2 regions of the Glutamicibacter sp. 2E12 genome follow, and region 1 is predicted to be linked to the other one. Evidence: riboswitches for the same ligand, from Rfam matches in the RefSeq annotation. Region 1 holds a riboswitch; the other holds the start of a gene.
What was found. A riboswitch is a leader RNA that binds a small molecule or an ion and turns the genes downstream of it on or off. The one in region 1 is predicted to bind glycine.

Region 1 (8,401 bases):
ATTCCATCGGCGTCATACCCTTCAGTCGTTCCTGACGCCGACTGACGTTGTACCAATCAATGTACGTCTCAATCTCCACCTTGAGATCCTCGAAATCTGCGAAGTGCTCTCCATGGAACATCTCCGACTTGAGATGACAGAAGAAATTCTCCATGACCGAGTTGTCGAAGCAGTTCCCTTTACGAGACATGGACTGCACCGCACCATGCTCCTGCAGCAAAGCCTTCCACGACCAATGCTGATACTGGAATCCTTGATCCGTATGGACCAGCAGCTTCTTCCCGAAATCTTTCGAACCTAAGGCTTGAGCCAAGCTCTGATTAGTGAACGCCGTAGTTGGTGACGAAGCGATCGTGTAGCTCAAGATGCTGTGGTCAAACAGATCCATGATGGGAGGCAAATACAGTTTCTCCTGGTCAACCCTGAACTCTGTCACGTCACTGACGTAAACAGTGTCCGGTGTATCAACATCAAAGTGCCGCGCTAACAGGTTTTCAGCGATCTTGCTCTGCTCGCCCTGGTACGAGTTGTAGCGTCGCTTAGGGCGCGCTTTGGACTGAAAATTTAGGATTCTCATGAGCTTACGGACCAGCTTTATGCCGATGGCCCATCCTTGAGCGCGCAGGTCCATGTGGACTCTTCGGTACCCGTAGCGTCGTTTGCTGTTCTCAAACGACGTGGTGATGGCTGCTTTGAGGTCCGCATACGGAGCTGTCTGATCCATCAACTTCAGATGGTAGTAATAGGTTGACCTGGCTAAGCCAGCTACGGCCAGCAGGTCTGCGAGGTCGTGTTCTGACTTGAGGGTGACAATCACCTGGGTTTTCAGCGATGCCCCTGATCCCTCAAGTCTCGGAGTTTTTCCAGGTAAGCGACCTTGGCTAGCAGTCGTTTATTTTCTTGGCGGAGCTTGTCTTCTTCGCTCAAAGGCGATTTAGGTACGGAGCCTTTTGGGTGTCCTTTAGGTTTGGGCATCAGTGCGTCGTCGCCGCCTTTTCGCCATAACCGCACCCAATCGGCAACCAACACGTCGGAACTGACGTTGAACTTTGCGGCAAGTTCCATGGCAGTTTCACCTGCAAGGAACCGGTCAACGATTTCCTTCTTGGTCTCGAAGGAATACTGCTTTTTTGCTGGTTTCTGCATGAGGCATAGCCTGCCATGTAACCGCCACTGATTGTAGAGGCGCTTGCTCGCGGATGTACCGACTTTAATCACTGATGCCACAGACCTATATCCATAGCCTTGCTCGAAGAGTTCCACGAGTTGCTCGCGTTGGTACTCGGATAGTGTGCTTCGTGCGTGCATGAAAATGCTCCCCTAAAGTTGTTGACTTTTACAGTCCAACTTTCGGGGAGCAGTTCAATGCCGGGGCCTGATCGAGAGACCTGTCAGGTGCCCGGGCTACTGGTGGATATCCTCGGAGACCTGCTCCGCGGTTTCCGCTTCAAGCTTGGCGAAGAACTTCGCTTCACGGTAGGCGGCGGCCTCATAGCGTTCGTGCGCCACCTTGGCCAGGTGCGCGGCGCGCAGTGCCTGGTGCTGGGGGGTGCGGCGGATGTACAGGTAGCCTGCGCCCAGGATCAGGAACCATGCCGGGGTGATCAGCAGGGCGCTGAAGGTATCAACCTGGGTGGTCAATGCCCAGAGGATGAAGCCGAAGAAGCCGAGTACCACGTAGGGCATGACGACCCCGCCGGGCACCTTGAACTTCGAGGCGTCATGCAGGTGCGGGCGGCGTGCGCGGAAGACCAGGTAGCTGAGCAGGATGATGGTCCACACGAACATGAAGCACAGGGCCGAGACTGTGGTGACCAGGGTGAAGGCGCCCATCACCGAGTCGCCACTGTAGAGCAATGCGACGCCTGCCAGCAGGAACATGCAGGAGAACATCAGTGCGTTCTTCGGCACCTTGCGGCTTGAAAGCTTGGCGAAGCCCTGGGGCGCATCGCCTTCCATGGACAGGCCGCGCAGCATGCGCGAGGTCGAATAGATCCCAGAGTTGGCGCTGGAGGTCGCGGAGGTGAGCACCACGAAGTTGATGATGCCCGCGGCACCGGCCAGGCCGGCCAGGGCGAACATGCCCACGAACGGGGACTGCTCGGCGGAGAACAGGTTCCACGGTTCCACGGTCATCAAGATGATCAAGGCTCCGACGTAGAAGAACAGGATGCGGATGGGGATCGAATTGATCGCCTTGGGCAGCGTCTTTTCCGGGTCCTTGGTTTCCGCTGCGGTCGTGCCGACCAGCTCGATGCCCACGAACGCGAACACCGCAATCTGGAAGCCGGCGACGAAGCCCATGAAGCCGGTGGGGAACATGCCGCCTTCGGTCCACAGGTTGGAGAAGGAAGCGGTGGCCGAGTCGTGCTCGAAGCCGGTGATGACCATGACCAGGCCGACTACGATCAGCGCGCCGATGGCCACGATCTTGATCAGCGCGAACCAGAATTCGGTTTCGCCGAAGGCCTTCACGGTGGCCAGGTTCAGCACCAGCAGCAGTGCGATGCAGCCCAGCGCCGGGATCCACAGCGGAAGGTCGCCCCACCAGAAGGCGACGTAGTGGGCGATGGCCACCACGTCGGCAATGCCGGTGACTACCCAGCAGAACCAGTAGGTCCAGCCGGTGAAGAACGCCGCCCACGGGCCCAGCAGGTCCCCGGCGAAGTCGGCGAAGGTCTTGTATTCGAGGTTGCTCAGCAGCAGCTCGCCCATGGCGCGCATGACGAAGAAGAGCATGAAGCCGATGATCATGTAAACGAAGATGACCGACGGGCCGGCGACCGAAATGGTCTTGCCCGAGCCCATGAACAGGCCGGTGCCGATAGCGCCGCCAATGGCGATCAGCTGGATGTGACGATTGGAGAGCCCGCGCTCGAGAGTGGGATCAGAACTGGTGGTACTCATGCTGGTTGCCTTCCAGGAGTGTGGCGTGACGCCCTGAAGGTGTCCTGCCTCCAAGCCTTCATGGCTTGGAGCGCAGGGACTGGCTTCGTTGAACACATCCGGTACGGAGGATTCCAGCTGGCATGCCCGGCAAGCTGCGCAAGGAGCAGGAGCCGGTTAAGCCACGGGGAGTACCTCGAAACCGGTGCGCTCGGTGCGGCACTGTTCTAGGTCCCTCCCCAATCTGTATGTATACCTGAGAGTTTTCACTTCGGCCCGACTACTGGGCGAAGATTGCTCCTTCGGTGAGCGCGGCGGAACCGTGCTGCTTTCCAGATTTGCCTCTTCGTGGCGGTACGGGTGCCTGAGAGTTTCCCGGGGAGGAAATTGCTCCTACGGCGCCCGCCCATGGTGTGGACGGATCTCTCCCGCCACGCATCAACGGCATATGTGGTGATTGCCATCACAGTATGCGCAGAAAAACGAACGTGGTGCAAGTCGCAATTTCACACTCCAGGCCCCGGATAACCGCTTGGACACGCCAATCGGGGAAAGTGGCGGGCGAAATGGGGGATTTTCTGCTTCGTAATGATTCGGGAAGCAAGGGGCATGGATACGGCTAAGCGGGGCATCGGATCAACCGATGCCCCGCTGTGGAAGCCCGGAGGCCTACTTCCCGAACCGTCGCAGTCGCAACGAGTTCAGTACCACCAGCACCGAGCTGGCTGCCATGGCCGCTCCGGCGATCATCGGGTTCAGCAAACCCAGGGCCGCAATCGGAATGCCGGCAGTGTTGTAGGCGAAGGCCCAGAACAGGTTCATCTTGATGGTGGACAGGGTCCTGGCCGACAGATCGATGGCCTGCGTGACCTGATGCAGGTCGTTGCCCATCAGGGTAATGTCCGCGGCTTCGATGGCCACATCGGTGCCCGAGCCCATCGCGATGCCGAGGTCGGCCTGTGCCAGTGCTGGTGCGTCATTCACGCCATCACCCACCATGGCCACGACCTTGCCCTGCTCCTGCAGCGATGTGATCGCCTTGGCCTTGTCGGCGGGGAAGACCCCGGCGAATACGTCTTCGGCCTTGATGCCTACCTGGGCGGCGACCTCGGTAGCCACCGATTGGTTGTCGCCGGTCAGCAGCACCACGCGCAGGCCGCGCTCCTGGAGTTCGGCAATAGCTTTCGCGGAGCTGTCCTTGATCTTGTCCGCCACCGAGATCACAGCTTGGAACTGCTGGTCCACCGCGACCAGGATGGCGGTCGCGCCGGCCTGTTCGGCTTCCGCGAGCATGGCCTTGGCGGAGTCATCCAAGGAGGTGCCCTGGGCTTCGAGCCAGCTGAAGCGGCCTACGGCAACGCGATGCCCGTTGACCGTGCCGACCACGCCGCCGCCTGGATCCGAATCGAAGTCGCTGGCCTCGGGCAATGGACCCAAGCCGGCTGCGGCCTTGGCGATGGCCTGGGCGATCGGATGCTCGGAATGGTGTTCCACGGCACCGGCCAAGGCCAGGACCTCATTGGGATCGACCCCGTCGATGGCCTTGGTGCCTTGATGGGTCATGATCCCGGTGGTCACGGTGCCGGTCTTGTCCAGCACGATGGTGTCCAGCTTGCGGGTATCTTCCAGGACCTGCGGGCCGCGGATCAGGATGCCCAGCTGCGCGCCGCGTCCGCTACCGACCAGCAAGCCGATCGGGGTCGCCAGTCCCAATGCGCAGGGGCAGGCGATGACCAGCACGGCGACCGCAGCGGTGAACGCCTGGTAGGGATCGCCGCTGGCAAAGAACCAGATCATGAACGTGAGCAGCGCAATGGCCAGTACGATCGGCACGAAGACGGAGGAAATCCGGTCAGCCAGGCGGGCAATGGGCGCCTTGCCCGACTGGGCTTCGGAGACCAGCTTGCCCATCTGGGCCAAGGTGGTGTCCGCGCCAACGCGGGTAGCTTCAATCACCAGCCGGCCCGAGGCATTCAGGGTCGCGCCGGTGACTTCATCGCCGGGCGCAACTCTCTGCGGTACCGATTCACCGGTCAGCAGCGAGGTGTCTACCGCGCTGGCGCCGTCAATGACCACGCCGTCGGTGGCGATCTTCTCGCCGGGGCGCACCACGAAATGGTCCCCGACCTGCACCTGCCCGGCAGGGATCTTCACTTCCGTGCCGTCGCGAAGCACCACTGCATCCTTGGCGCCCAGGTTCAGCAGGGACTTCAGCGCATCGGATGCCGAGGACTTGGCGCGGTGCTCCAGGAAGCGGCCTAGCAGCAGCAAGGTGGCCACGACGCCGGCCGTTTCAAAGTAGAGCGCATGCTCGGACATGGACATGCCGACATGGGCAGTCAGCTGCGGATCGAGGATCAGCTGCACTGCAGAGAAGAAGTAGGCCGCGAGCACACCGAGGGAAACCAGGGTGTCCATGGTCGAGGCCAGGTGCCGTGCGTTGACGGCCGCTGCCTTGTGGAAAGGCCAGGCGCCGTAGAAGACCACGGGAGTGGCCAGCGCGAAGGCGACCCAACCCCAGTGCGGGAACTGCGCTGCGGGAATCATGGAAATGATGAACAGCGGGATGGTGAAGATCGCGGAGACCAGCAGGCGGCGCAGCAGGTGGTTGGGCACCAGGTGCTCGTGCCCGCCGTGCTCATGCTCACCATCTCCCTGGTGATCCGAACCCGCAGGTTTGGGCGGGTGCTTGAGGGAAGCGGTATAGCCGGCGGCTTGCACCGTATCGATCAGTGCTTCATCGGTGACATCGGCTGGGACCTGGACCTTGGCGGTTTCCAGGGGCAGGTTCACCGTCGCGCTGACACCGGGCAGCTTGCCGAGTTTGCGTTCCACCCGATTCACGCACGAGGCGCAGGTCATTCCCTGGATGTCCAGATCGACGGTGCGCAATTCGGGGATTGTTTCATGCGGGGCATGGGAAGTCATGATTTACGACCTTGCACTTTCTTGCCGTTGTGGCTTGGTGCCTGGCTTTTTTGCGGCTAGGCGTTAATTGCTTCGACGGTGTAACCAGCCTCGTCGATGGCATTGCGAATGCTTTCTTCGCTTACGGTTGCGCTGGTGGTGACGTTGGCGGTGGACACGCCCTTCGCATCGAGGAACACTTCGACCTCTTGCACCCCGTCAAGCTCCTTGAGCTCCTCGGTGACAGAGGATACGCAGTGGCCGCAGGTCATGCCGGAGATCTTGATTTCCACATGGCTAGTCAGCGGGGTGCTCTGCTCGCGGGGAATGATCTGCAGGCCCTGGTTGGAGTTCTTTTCCGAGGAGCATCCGCAATTGCAGTTGTGGCTCATGATCTTGCTCTCTTTCGATGAATTCTGTGTGAATTGGAAATGGGTCCGTTGGGGCGCGCTCAGCGCACCAAACGGGAGATGGCGGCCGTGGCCTCGGCGATTTTGTCTTGCACGATGGATGGATCACCCGTCTCGATGGATGACTTGGCCGCATCAACCACGCAATGGCCGATATGGTCATCGATCAGCTGCACGCTGACCTTGTGCAATGCCGCGTTGATAGCGGAGATTTGGGTCAGGATGTCGATGCAGTACTTGTCTTCATCGACCATCTTGGCCACTCCGCGCACCTGGCCTTCAATGCGCTTCAGGCGTCGTTCCAACGCGCTTTTATCCGCGTGATAGCCGTGGTGCTCAGCTGTTTCATGTGGCGTGTGGTTGGTATCCATATTTCGATCATACCCCCTAGGGGTATTAAGTCAAGTACCCCCTAGGGGTATCCAGCATCCCCCAGCCGGAGAGGGAAGCACGGTAGGATTTCACCCGTGAGCCACAACGAACTTCATGTGCGTCCGATTTCCGGCACCGAGCACTCAGCATTCCTTGAGACCGCCCAAGACGTCAGCTTCCTGCAGCGTCCCGAATGGGCCCAGGTCAAGGGCGGCTGGCGCGGTGAATCCCTCGGCTGGTTCGAGGAAGACGAGCTGGTAGGCGCGGCACTGGTGCTGCATCGTGCAGCCCCGGTCATCAAGAAGACCCTCGCCTACATCCCCGATGGCCCGGTCATCGACTTCGGCACCTATGCTCCTGGACAGGTAATCCAGCCGCTGGCCGCCTACCTGAAGAATCGTGGCGCATTCCAGCTGAAGATGGGCCCGGGACTGGCCGTGCGCACCTGGGGTGCCGCCGCGGTGCGCAAGAACCTGGGCAAGGAAGGGTTCACCCAGCTCGCTGACCTTGAAACCCAGAGCACCTCAGGCACCGCGCTAGCGCTGAATGACGCCTTGCTGGAAATGGGCTTCTCCAAAGAAGATGTGGGTCTGGACTTCGCTGCGGGCCAGCCGGAATTCGTGGCCCGCGTGGCGTTGCAAGATGATGACGGCAACCAGCTGGACGTGGACCAGGTCATGGCCAGCTACTCGGCGACCACCCGCAACGAGACCCGCAAGGCGCTGAAGAGCACCCTGGAAATCGAAGTCGGCCAGACCAAGGACATGGCCCGCTTCCATGCCCTGTACAACCACACCGCGGACCGCCAGGACTTCACCGGCCGCCCGCTGGGATACTTCGAGAAGATGCACACCGTGCTCAACGAAGCGGTGCCGGGCTCCTGCACCCTGTACATCGCCAGCAATGAAGGCGTGGACCTGGCCGCATCCATTGTCATCCGTTCCTCGAACCTGGCCTGGTACCTGTACGGCGCTTCCTCCTCGGAGCAGCGCAAGCTGTTCGCGCCGAAGGCGATCATGCAGCACATGGTCATCGATTCCATCGAGGCAGGTTGCCGCTATCTGGACCAGGGCGGCGTGAGCGCGACCCTGGACAAGGAGCACCACCTCTCGGGGCTGACCAAGTTCAAGACCAACACCGGCTGCGACATCGTGCAGACCAACGGCGAGTGGGACCTGGCGCTGAACAAGCCCCTGGCGTGGGCCTTCGAAAAATACATGAACTGGCGCAAGAAGTAGGGAAAACACCACTTTGGCAATCGATCCAACCCAGCCATTTGTCCCGGTCATCCTCGGCGGGGACATCGGCACCTACACCTTGGCGCGCGAATTCTACGAGGCCTACGGGGTACGCTCGGTGGTTCTGCCGGCTGCCGGCAACGGCGTCATCGAGCACTCGGTAGCCATCGAACTGCGCCCCATCGGCTCCATGGCCGACGAGGGACGCGTAGTCGCGGCCCTGGTCGAGCTGGCCGATGAGCTGAAGGCCGCGGCGGATCGGCCGCTGATGCTTTTCGGCTCCCTGGACTTCCACATCATGCTGATCGCCAAGAACCGTGAGCAGCTTGAGGAACAGTACGTCATCCCGTACCCCCAGCTGGAAACCATCGAGGGTGCGGCACTGAAAGAGAACTTCTACGCGCTCGCCGAAAAATTGGGCATCGCCCACCCGCGCACCGCCGTGTATTACCCGGGAACCCCGCTGGATTCGCTGGTTGGTTCCTTCGACTACCCGGTCATCGGCAAGCCATCGAGCTCCGCGGATTGGATCGCCGCCAAGTTCGAGGGCAAGCAGAAGATCCACACCATCGACAGCCGTGCCGACCT
Region 2 (8,401 bases), 420 kb from region 1:
AACGGGAAATCCCAGCTCACCGTCGGCGAGGTGCTCAGCCACCAAGCGGGAGTGCTCGGTGTGCCCGGGGGCGTGCCCAGCGAGATCCTCTTGAACTCCGCCGAATACGCCAAGGTGCTCGCTTCCATGCCAAGCGTCTGGCCGCTTGGCCAGAACATTGTCGGCTACCACGCGATCACCATGGGCGTGCTCATGGAAGAACTGGTACGCCGGGTCACCGGCAAGGAACTGAAAGAAGTCTTCGAGGAGCGCATCCGCAAGCCGCTGGGAGCCGAAGCCTACATCGGCCAGGACCCCGCGCTGGAATCGCGCTACCGCGATGTGCTGCCGGGCGCTGACGCCGCACCGGAATTCTTCGATCCGTTCTCCCCGGCCGGGCTTTCGGTGAACTCGGCCTCCGGTTTCGCGCTGGAAAACGGCCCGGTTTACAACTGGCACGAACTGGCCAACGCGCCTCAGGTGCGCGAACTGGGCCCCGCATCCATGGGCGCGGTCGCCAATGCCCAAGGACTGGCCGCAATCTATGCCGCCTCATTCGGTGCCGTGCCGGCACTGGGCGCCACCCGCGGATTCCTCACCGCCGACACCTGGTCCCAGGTTTCCACCGAACTGGTCTACGGCCATGACCGGACCAATGGACTGCTGCAGGCCTTCGCCCTGGGGTTCATGAAGGCCACCGCGCGCAACAACTACGGATCGATTTTCGCCTACGGCCATGACGGTGCGAACTCCTCGCTGGCCTTTGCTGATCCAGCCCACCAGCTGGGCTTCGGATTCATCCCCTCGCGCAATGAAGGCGTCAAGGAGATTTCCGCCGGAGTCAAGCTCAGCCAGCTGGCCCGCCAGCTGATCATGCAGAAGAACATGTCGGCCCAGGCTGCCGGCAGCAACGCGTAGTAAACCCATCGGGAATGGAACGAAGCAGGAGCGAAGTGAAGAAGTTTGTGGCACTAGGTGACTCGTTCACCGAAGGCGTTGGCGATGTGGATCCGACCCGGCCCAACCAGGTCCGCGGCTGGGCGGACCGGGTTTCGGAAGTGCTCTGGGCCGAAGGCGAATGGGAATACGCCAACCTGGCGGTGCGCGGCAAGAAGATCGGGCAGGTGATCAACCAGCAGCTGGACCAGGCGCTCGCACTGGCCCCGGACCTGGTCACCATCTATGCCGGCGGCAATGACATCCTGCGCCCGAAGGCGGACCTGGATGCGCTGATGCGCGGCTATGAAGGCATGGTGAGCCGCTTTGCCGAAGCCGGAAGCGCGGTCGTGCTGTTCACCGGTTTCGACACCGTGGAATCACCGTTGTTCTCCAAGACCCGTCCGCGCACGGCCATTTACAACGAGAAGGTTCGCGAAATCGCGGACGAGTACGGTGCGGTGATCGCCGATTACTGGCGGTGGCGAGAATTCTCCGATCTGCGCTACTGGGCGGTGGATCGGCTGCACATGAACGAGCTGGGCCACACGCTGATGGCTTCGAAGGTCCTTGACGTGCTCGGCACCCATCGGATCACCGAGGGAAACTGGTCCTCCAGGATCCAGCAGCCGTCCCTGCCGGAACTGGCCGTGAACTCGCGCGGCGAAAAGCTGAAGCAGGAATTGGGCTGGGCCAGAGAGCATTTGGCTCCGTGGGTCAAGCGCCGGATCACCGGCACCTCGTCGGGTGATTCCTTGTCAGCGAAATATCCTGATTACATCCGTTTAACTGCCGACGCCAACTGAACGCATTTATGACTTTTCCGGACCCCGCTCCTGTTTGACCTTGGGGGCGGGGCAGGTAACATGGTGGTGTGCTGCAGGTCTCCGGCCGGCAGCGCGCGCCATAGACGGATGGCGGGAGAGTCCCGTTCACACCATGGACGGGCGCCGTAGGAGCAATTCCTCCCCAGGAAACTCTCAGGCACCCGTACCGCCATCATGAGGCAACTCTGGAAAGAAACCGGCCCGTTCCGGTTCACCGAAGGTGCAAGTGCCCGGCTTGGTTTGCTGGATGCGTAAAACTCTCAGGTTATGCAACAGGGATGGGGAGGTAAAAAGACCTTCCTTTGGCATGCGCCAAGACAGATCCCATGGAGATACCAGCACCATGACCATCACGCAGACTTCGGCACGAGCGAATACTGAATTCGTTTCACGCCATATCGGCCCACGTCCTTCCGACGTCACCACCATGCTTCAGACCCTGGGCTACGACAGCCTGGAAGAACTGATCGACACCGCCGTTCCGGCAGACATCCGCCAGGACTCCGCACTGGATATCCCAGACGCCCTGAGCGAAACCGAAGCCCTAGCCCACCTGCGTGCGCTTGCCTCGAAGAACGTCATGAAGACCCAGATGATCGGCCAGGGCTTCTACGACACCATCACCCCAGCCGTGATCCGCCGCAACATCGTGGAAAACCCAGCCTGGTATACCGCTTACACCCCGTACCAGCCGGAAATCTCCCAGGGCCGCCTCGAAGCCCTGCTGAACTTCCAGACCATGGTCATGGACCTGACCGGCCTGCCCATCGCCAACGCGTCGCTGCTGGATGAATCCTCTGCCGCCGCCGAAGCCGTGCTGATGATGCGCCGCGCCAACAAGAAGAAGTCCAAGGGCAAGACCGTGCTGGACTCCAACATCTTCCCGCAGACCCTCAAGGTCGTGCAGGGCCGCGCTGACGCGCTGGGCTTCGAAGTCGAGATTGCCGACCTTTCCGCAGGCTTGCCAGAGGGCGAGATCTCCGGCATTGTCCTGCAGCAGCCTGGCAACGACGGCTCGATCGCGGACCACGCTTCGATCATCGCCGCCGCCAAGGAAGCCGGCGCCATGGTTACCGTGATTGCCGACCTGCTGGCCCTGACCATGATCACCCCTCCGGGCGAGCAGGGTGCCGATATCGCCGTGGGCAACACCCAGCGATTCGGCGTGCCGCTGTTCTTCGGCGGACCGCACGCTGCCTACATGGCCGTGGCCGATGGCCTGACCCGTTCCATGCCAGGACGCCTGGTGGGCGTTTCGGCCGATGACGCCGGAGTCCCTGCCTACCGCTTGGCCCTGCAGACTCGCGAGCAGCACATCCGCCGCGAAAAGGCCACCTCCAACATCTGCACCGCACAGGCCCTGCTGGCCATCTGCGCTTCGATGTACGCGGTCTACCACGGCCCAGCCGGACTGAAGCAGATCGCCTCGCGCGCCAACAACCACGCCCGGGTGATCGCCAGCTCGCTGGTTTCCGGCGGCTACACCCTGGCTTCGGACTCCTTCTTCGACACCGTTGTGGTGAACGTCGAGAACGCCGATGCCATCATTGCCAAGGCCATCGAAGCAGGCATCAACCTGCGCAAGGTGGGCGAGACCCAGGTGGGCATCTCCACCGACGAGGCCACCACCTCGGGCGTAGTCAAGACCCTGCTTGAGGTCTTCGGCGCAGAGCTCTCGGCTCCGGAAGGCTTCGAGATCCCGGCAGGGCAGGTGCGCACCAGCGACTTCATGACCCACCCGATCTTCAACACCATCTCCTCCGAAACCCAGATGATGCGCTACCTGCGCCGGCTCTCGGACCGCGACCTGGCCCTGGACCGCACCATGATCCCGCTGGGTTCGTGCACCATGAAGCTGAACTCGGCCGCCGAAATGGAATCCATCACCTGGCCGGAATTCGCCTCGATCCACCCCTACGCGCCTGCAGCGCAGACCGAGGGCTGGCGCGAGCTGATCACCGACCTGGAAGGGCGCCTGACCGCAATCACCGGCTACGCTGGCGTTTCGATCCAGCCCAACGCCGGCTCGCAGGGCGAATACGCGGGCCTGCTGGCCATCTCGGACTACCACCGTTCGCGCGGCGAAGGCCAGCGCGATCTGTGCCTGATTCCGGCTTCGGCCCACGGCACCAATGCCGCGTCGGCAGTGCTGGCCGGGATGCGCGTGGTGGTCGTGAAGACCGCAGCCGATGGCACCATCGACGCGAATGACCTGGATGCCAAGATCGAGGCCAACAAGGACGTCCTTGCAGCCATCATGATCACCTACCCATCCACCCACGGCGTCTACGACTCCGACGTGCGCGAGGTCTGCGACAAGGTCCACGCCGCCGGCGGCCAGGTGTACATCGATGGCGCGAACATGAACGCCATGGTTGGCCTGGCCCAGCCAGGCAAGTTCGGCGGCGACGTGTCGCACCTGAACCTGCACAAGACCTTCTGCATCCCGCACGGCGGTGGCGGTCCAGGCGTAGGCCCAATCGGCGTTGGCGAGCACCTGCTGCCATTCCTGCCAGGCGATGCTTCGGGCACCTACTCCGAGCGTGATGGCGTGCCGGTGGTGGCGACCGCTTTCGGCTCGGCCGGCGTCCTGCCGATCTCCTGGGCCTACATCGCGATGATGGGCGGGGACGGCTTGACCGAAGCCACCAAGCACGCGATCCTGAACGCGAACTACATTGCCAAGCGCCTGAACGAGCACTTCCCGGTACTGTTCACCGGCAACAAGGACCTGGTTGCCCACGAGTGCATTCTGGACCTGCGTGAACTGACCGCCAAGACCGGGGTCACCGCCGAGGACGTGGCCAAGCGCCTGATCGACTTCGGTTTCCACGCGCCGACCCTGTCCTTCCCTGTGGCAGGCACCCTGATGGTGGAGCCCACCGAATCCGAGGACCTGGCCGAGATCGAGCGCTTCATTGAAGCGATGATCACCATCCGCCAGGAAATGGACGAGGTCCTCTCCGGTGCCTACAGCATCGAGGAGTCCCCATTGCGCAACGCTCCGCACACGGTCTCCGCTGTGGTCAACAGCAAGTGGGACCGCAAGTACTCGGTCGAGCAGGCGGCCTTCCCGGTCCCGGCGCTGAAGTTCGACAAGTACTTCCCAACCGTGGGCCGCATCGACGGCGCCGGTGGCGACCGCAACCTGATCTGCTCCTGCCCGGCTCCCGAAGCCTTCGAAGACTAAGGAAGAGTTAGAGATGACTGAGACTACCCAAGCACTCAAGCACACCGCGCTGCACGCGCAGCACGAAGCTCTCGGCGCCAACTTCACCGACTTCGGCGGCTGGGACATGCCGTTGAAGTACGGATCGGAACTGGCAGAGCACAAGGCCGTGCGCTCCACCGCTGGCCTGTTCGACCTGTCCCACATGGGCGAGGTCTACCTCTCCGGCCCGGAAGCCGGCAAGGCGCTGAACACCGCCCTGGCAGGGAACCTGAGCATCATGAAGGTCGGCAAGGCGAAGTACTCGCTGATCCTTGACGCCGAGGGCAAGATCATCGATGACCTGATCGTCTACCGCCTGGAAGAGGAGAAGTTCCTCGTCGTGCCCAACGCCGGCAACGCCCCGGTGGTTGCCGCCGAGCTGGCTGCCCGCGCCGCCGGCTTCGACGTCGTCGTGGACGACGCTTCGGACCGCCAGTCGCTGATCGCCGTCCAGGGACCGAACGCCGAGGCGATTGTGCGCAAGCTGGCCGCCGACGAAGCAACCGCCCAGGCTGTCACCGAGCTGAAGTACTACGCTGCGGTGAAGGTGGTGCTCGGCGGCATCGACGTGCTGCTGGCCCGCACCGGCTACACCGGCGAAGACGGCTTCGAGCTGATCATCGAAAACGAGGATGCGGCAGCCCTCTGGGAAAAGAGCGTTGACGCCGGCAAGGACCACGAGCTGGTTCCTTGCGGCCTGGCTGCCCGCGACTCGCTGCGCCTTGAAGCCGGCATGCCGCTGTACGGCAACGAGCTGTCCCTGGAACGCACCCCGTTCGATGCCGGATTCGGCCCGGTGGTCTCCTTCAAGAAGGAAGAGGACTTCGTGGGCCGCGAAGCCCTGGAAGCGTTGCGCGGTGCGACCCCGCCACGCAAGCTCGTCGGCCTCAAGGGCCTGGGCAAGCGCGCCGGCCGCGGCGGCTACGCCATCGTCAAGGACGGCGCAACCATCGGTGAAATCACCTCCGGCCAGCCTTCGCCAACCCTGGGCTACCCGGTTGCACTGGGTTATGTCGACGCCGAATTCGGTGCAGTGGGAACCGAGCTGGAGGTAGACCTGCGTGGTAAGACTTTGCCTTTTGTCGTAGTCGAACTGCCGTTCTACACCCGAGCCAAGTAACGTTAAACATCAGTAGGGCTAAGCAAATCGCCCGCTAATTCCCTTGGGAGAGGAAATACCGTGAGTAAAGTTCTTTCGTCATTGCGCTACTCGGCCGAACACGAGTGGATCGATGCATCGTCCCCAGCAAAGATCGGCATCACCCAGGTTGCCGCCGACGCCCTGGGCGACGTGGTCTACGTCGACCTGCCAGAGGTCGGCGACTCCGTTACCGCAGGCGAGACCTGTGGCGAAGTCGAGTCCACCAAGTCGGTTTCCGACCTGTACTCGCCAGTGACCGGCACCATCGTTGCCATCAACGACGAGGCAGTGGACAACCCAGGCATCCTGAACGAAGACCCATACGGTGCCGGCTGGCTGTTCACCGTTGAGGTCGCCGAAGAGGGTCCGCTGCTTTCGGCAGCTGACTACGCAAGCGCGAACGGTGGAAACGTCGAGTAATGAGCAACCAGACTTTTGAATCCGTTGCCGCTGCAACGTTGACCCAGTCGCTGGCTTCGCTGGACCCGGAGATCGCGCAGCGTATTGACGCTGAGCTGGCTCGCCAGCAGCGCGGCCTGGAAATGATCGCTTCGGAGAACCACACTGCGCAGGCAATCATGCAGGCGCAGGGTTCGGTACTGACCAACAAGTATGCCGAGGGCTACCCGGGCCGCCGCTACTATGGCGGTTGCGAGGAAGTTGATGTCATCGAGACGTTGGCTATTGAGCGGCTCAAGGAGCTGTTCGGGGCGAAGTTCGCCAACGTGCAGCCGCACTCGGGTGCGCAGGCTAACGCGTCGGTGTACCACGCGCTGGTGCGTCCGGGCGATACCGTGCTGGGGCTGAACCTGAACCACGGTGGCCACCTGACCCACGGCATGAAGCTGAACTTCTCGGGCCGCCTGTTCAACATCGTGCCTTACGGTGTGGATGAGGAAACCTATGAGGTGGACATGGACGAGGTGGAGCGCCTTGCGGTTGAGCATCAGCCGAAGATGATTGTTGCTGGCTGGTCGGCGTACCCGCGCCAGCTGGATTTCCAGCGTTTCCGCGAGATTGCTGACAAGGTTGGCGCGTACTTGTTCGTGGATATGGCGCACTTTGCTGGCCTGGTGGCCGCTGGGTTGCATCCTTCGCCGGTGCCGCATGCTCATGTGGTGACTTCCACGACGCATAAGACGTTGGCTGGTCCTCGTGGCGGCATCATTCTGTCGAATGATGCGGAGATTGCGAAGAAGTTGAACTCGGCGGTGTTCCCTGGCCAGCAGGGTGGTCCGTTGGAGCATGTGATTGCTGGCAAGGCGGTGGCGTTCAAGATTGCTGCTTCGCCGGAGTTCAAGGAGCGCCAGGAGCGGACCTTGGCTGGTGCCCGCATCTTGGCTGAGCGCTTGACCCAGGAAGATGTTGTGGCCAAGGGCATCAGCGTTTTGACTGGTGGCACGGATGTTCACATGGTGCTCGTTGACTTGCGTAATAGCGAGTTGGATGGGCAGCAGGGTGAGGATCTTTTGGCTCAGGTGGAGATCACGGTGAACCGCAATTCGGTGCCGTTTGATCCTCGTCCGCCGATGGTGACTTCGGGGTTGCGTATTGGTACTCCGGCGTTGGCTACCCGTGGTTTCTCGGAGGCTGCGTTCGCTGAGGTTGCGGAGATCATTGCACAGACGTTGATTGCTGGTGCTGAGGGTAATACGGCGGTGTTGCCGGAGCTGAAGGATCGTGTTCTGAAGCTTGCCGCGGCCCACCCGCTGTACCCGGAACTGGCTAAGGTTTCCGAGTAGCATCATCTGATTAGGATGTGGGCCCGGAAGGTGGAAATACTCGCTTTTCGGGCCCGCGGTCTTTCAACATCCAGAGGTCCAGGCGCTGCACGGTACGTGCGGTGGCCGCAAGCCTCTGGAACCACACTCCACAGATCCGGGGCAGAAGCTCTCGGATTACCCAAGTTCTAAGGATGTGACCCGCTATGGCGGTTAGCGTATTCGATCTTTTCTCGGTTGGCATCGGACCGTCTTCCAGCCATACCGTGGGACCAATGCGTGCAGCACACGCATTCATTGCCCAAGTAATCCGAGAAGGCCAACTGGACGCACTGGAAAATATCCGTGTTGATGTCTACGGATCCCTGGCCGCTACCGGACGCGGCCACGGCACCTTCACTGCCATCATGCTGGGGCTTGAAGGCTTCGAACCTGAAACCGTGCTGCCATCACAGGTCGATGACCGTCTGGCGGACATGGAAGCCACTGGAATCCTCCACCTGGCCGAACAGCTTGATCAGCGCAAGGACCTGAACTACAAGGTCGAAGACATGATCCAGCATCCGCTCACCGTACTGCCACGCCA

Region 2: linked by a shared signal. The riboswitch ahead of gcvP (aminomethyl-transferring glycine dehydrogenase) and the one ahead of cycA (D-serine/D-alanine/glycine transporter) in region 1 are both predicted to bind glycine.

What each region holds. Positions count from the first base shown of each region.
Region 1 is NZ_CP188297.1:2,099,579-2,107,979, forward strand. It holds gene ACP3TE_RS09885 (IS3 family transposase) at 1-817, opposite strand, end outside; gene ACP3TE_RS09890 (helix-turn-helix domain-containing protein) at 826-1,146, opposite strand; gene cycA (D-serine/D-alanine/glycine transporter) at 1,405-2,907, opposite strand; glycine riboswitch at 3,229-3,327, opposite strand; gene ACP3TE_RS09900 (heavy metal translocating P-type ATPase) at 3,556-5,814, opposite strand; gene ACP3TE_RS09905 (heavy-metal-associated domain-containing protein) at 5,871-6,185, opposite strand; gene ACP3TE_RS09910 (metal-sensitive transcriptional regulator) at 6,245-6,574, opposite strand; gene ACP3TE_RS09915 (lipid II:glycine glycyltransferase FemX) at 6,671-7,813, shown strand; gene ACP3TE_RS09920 (carbamoyl-phosphate synthase) at 7,827-8,401, shown strand, end outside.
Region 2 is NZ_CP188297.1:2,518,345-2,526,745, forward strand. It holds gene ACP3TE_RS11765 (serine hydrolase domain-containing protein) at 1-897, shown strand, start outside; gene ACP3TE_RS11770 (SGNH/GDSL hydrolase family protein) at 945-1,721, shown strand; glycine riboswitch at 1,824-1,921, shown strand; gene gcvP (aminomethyl-transferring glycine dehydrogenase) at 2,086-4,932, shown strand; gene gcvT (glycine cleavage system aminomethyltransferase GcvT) at 4,946-6,073, shown strand; gene gcvH (glycine cleavage system protein GcvH) at 6,134-6,514, shown strand; gene glyA (serine hydroxymethyltransferase) at 6,514-7,836, shown strand; gene ACP3TE_RS11795 (L-serine ammonia-lyase) at 8,022-8,401, shown strand, end outside.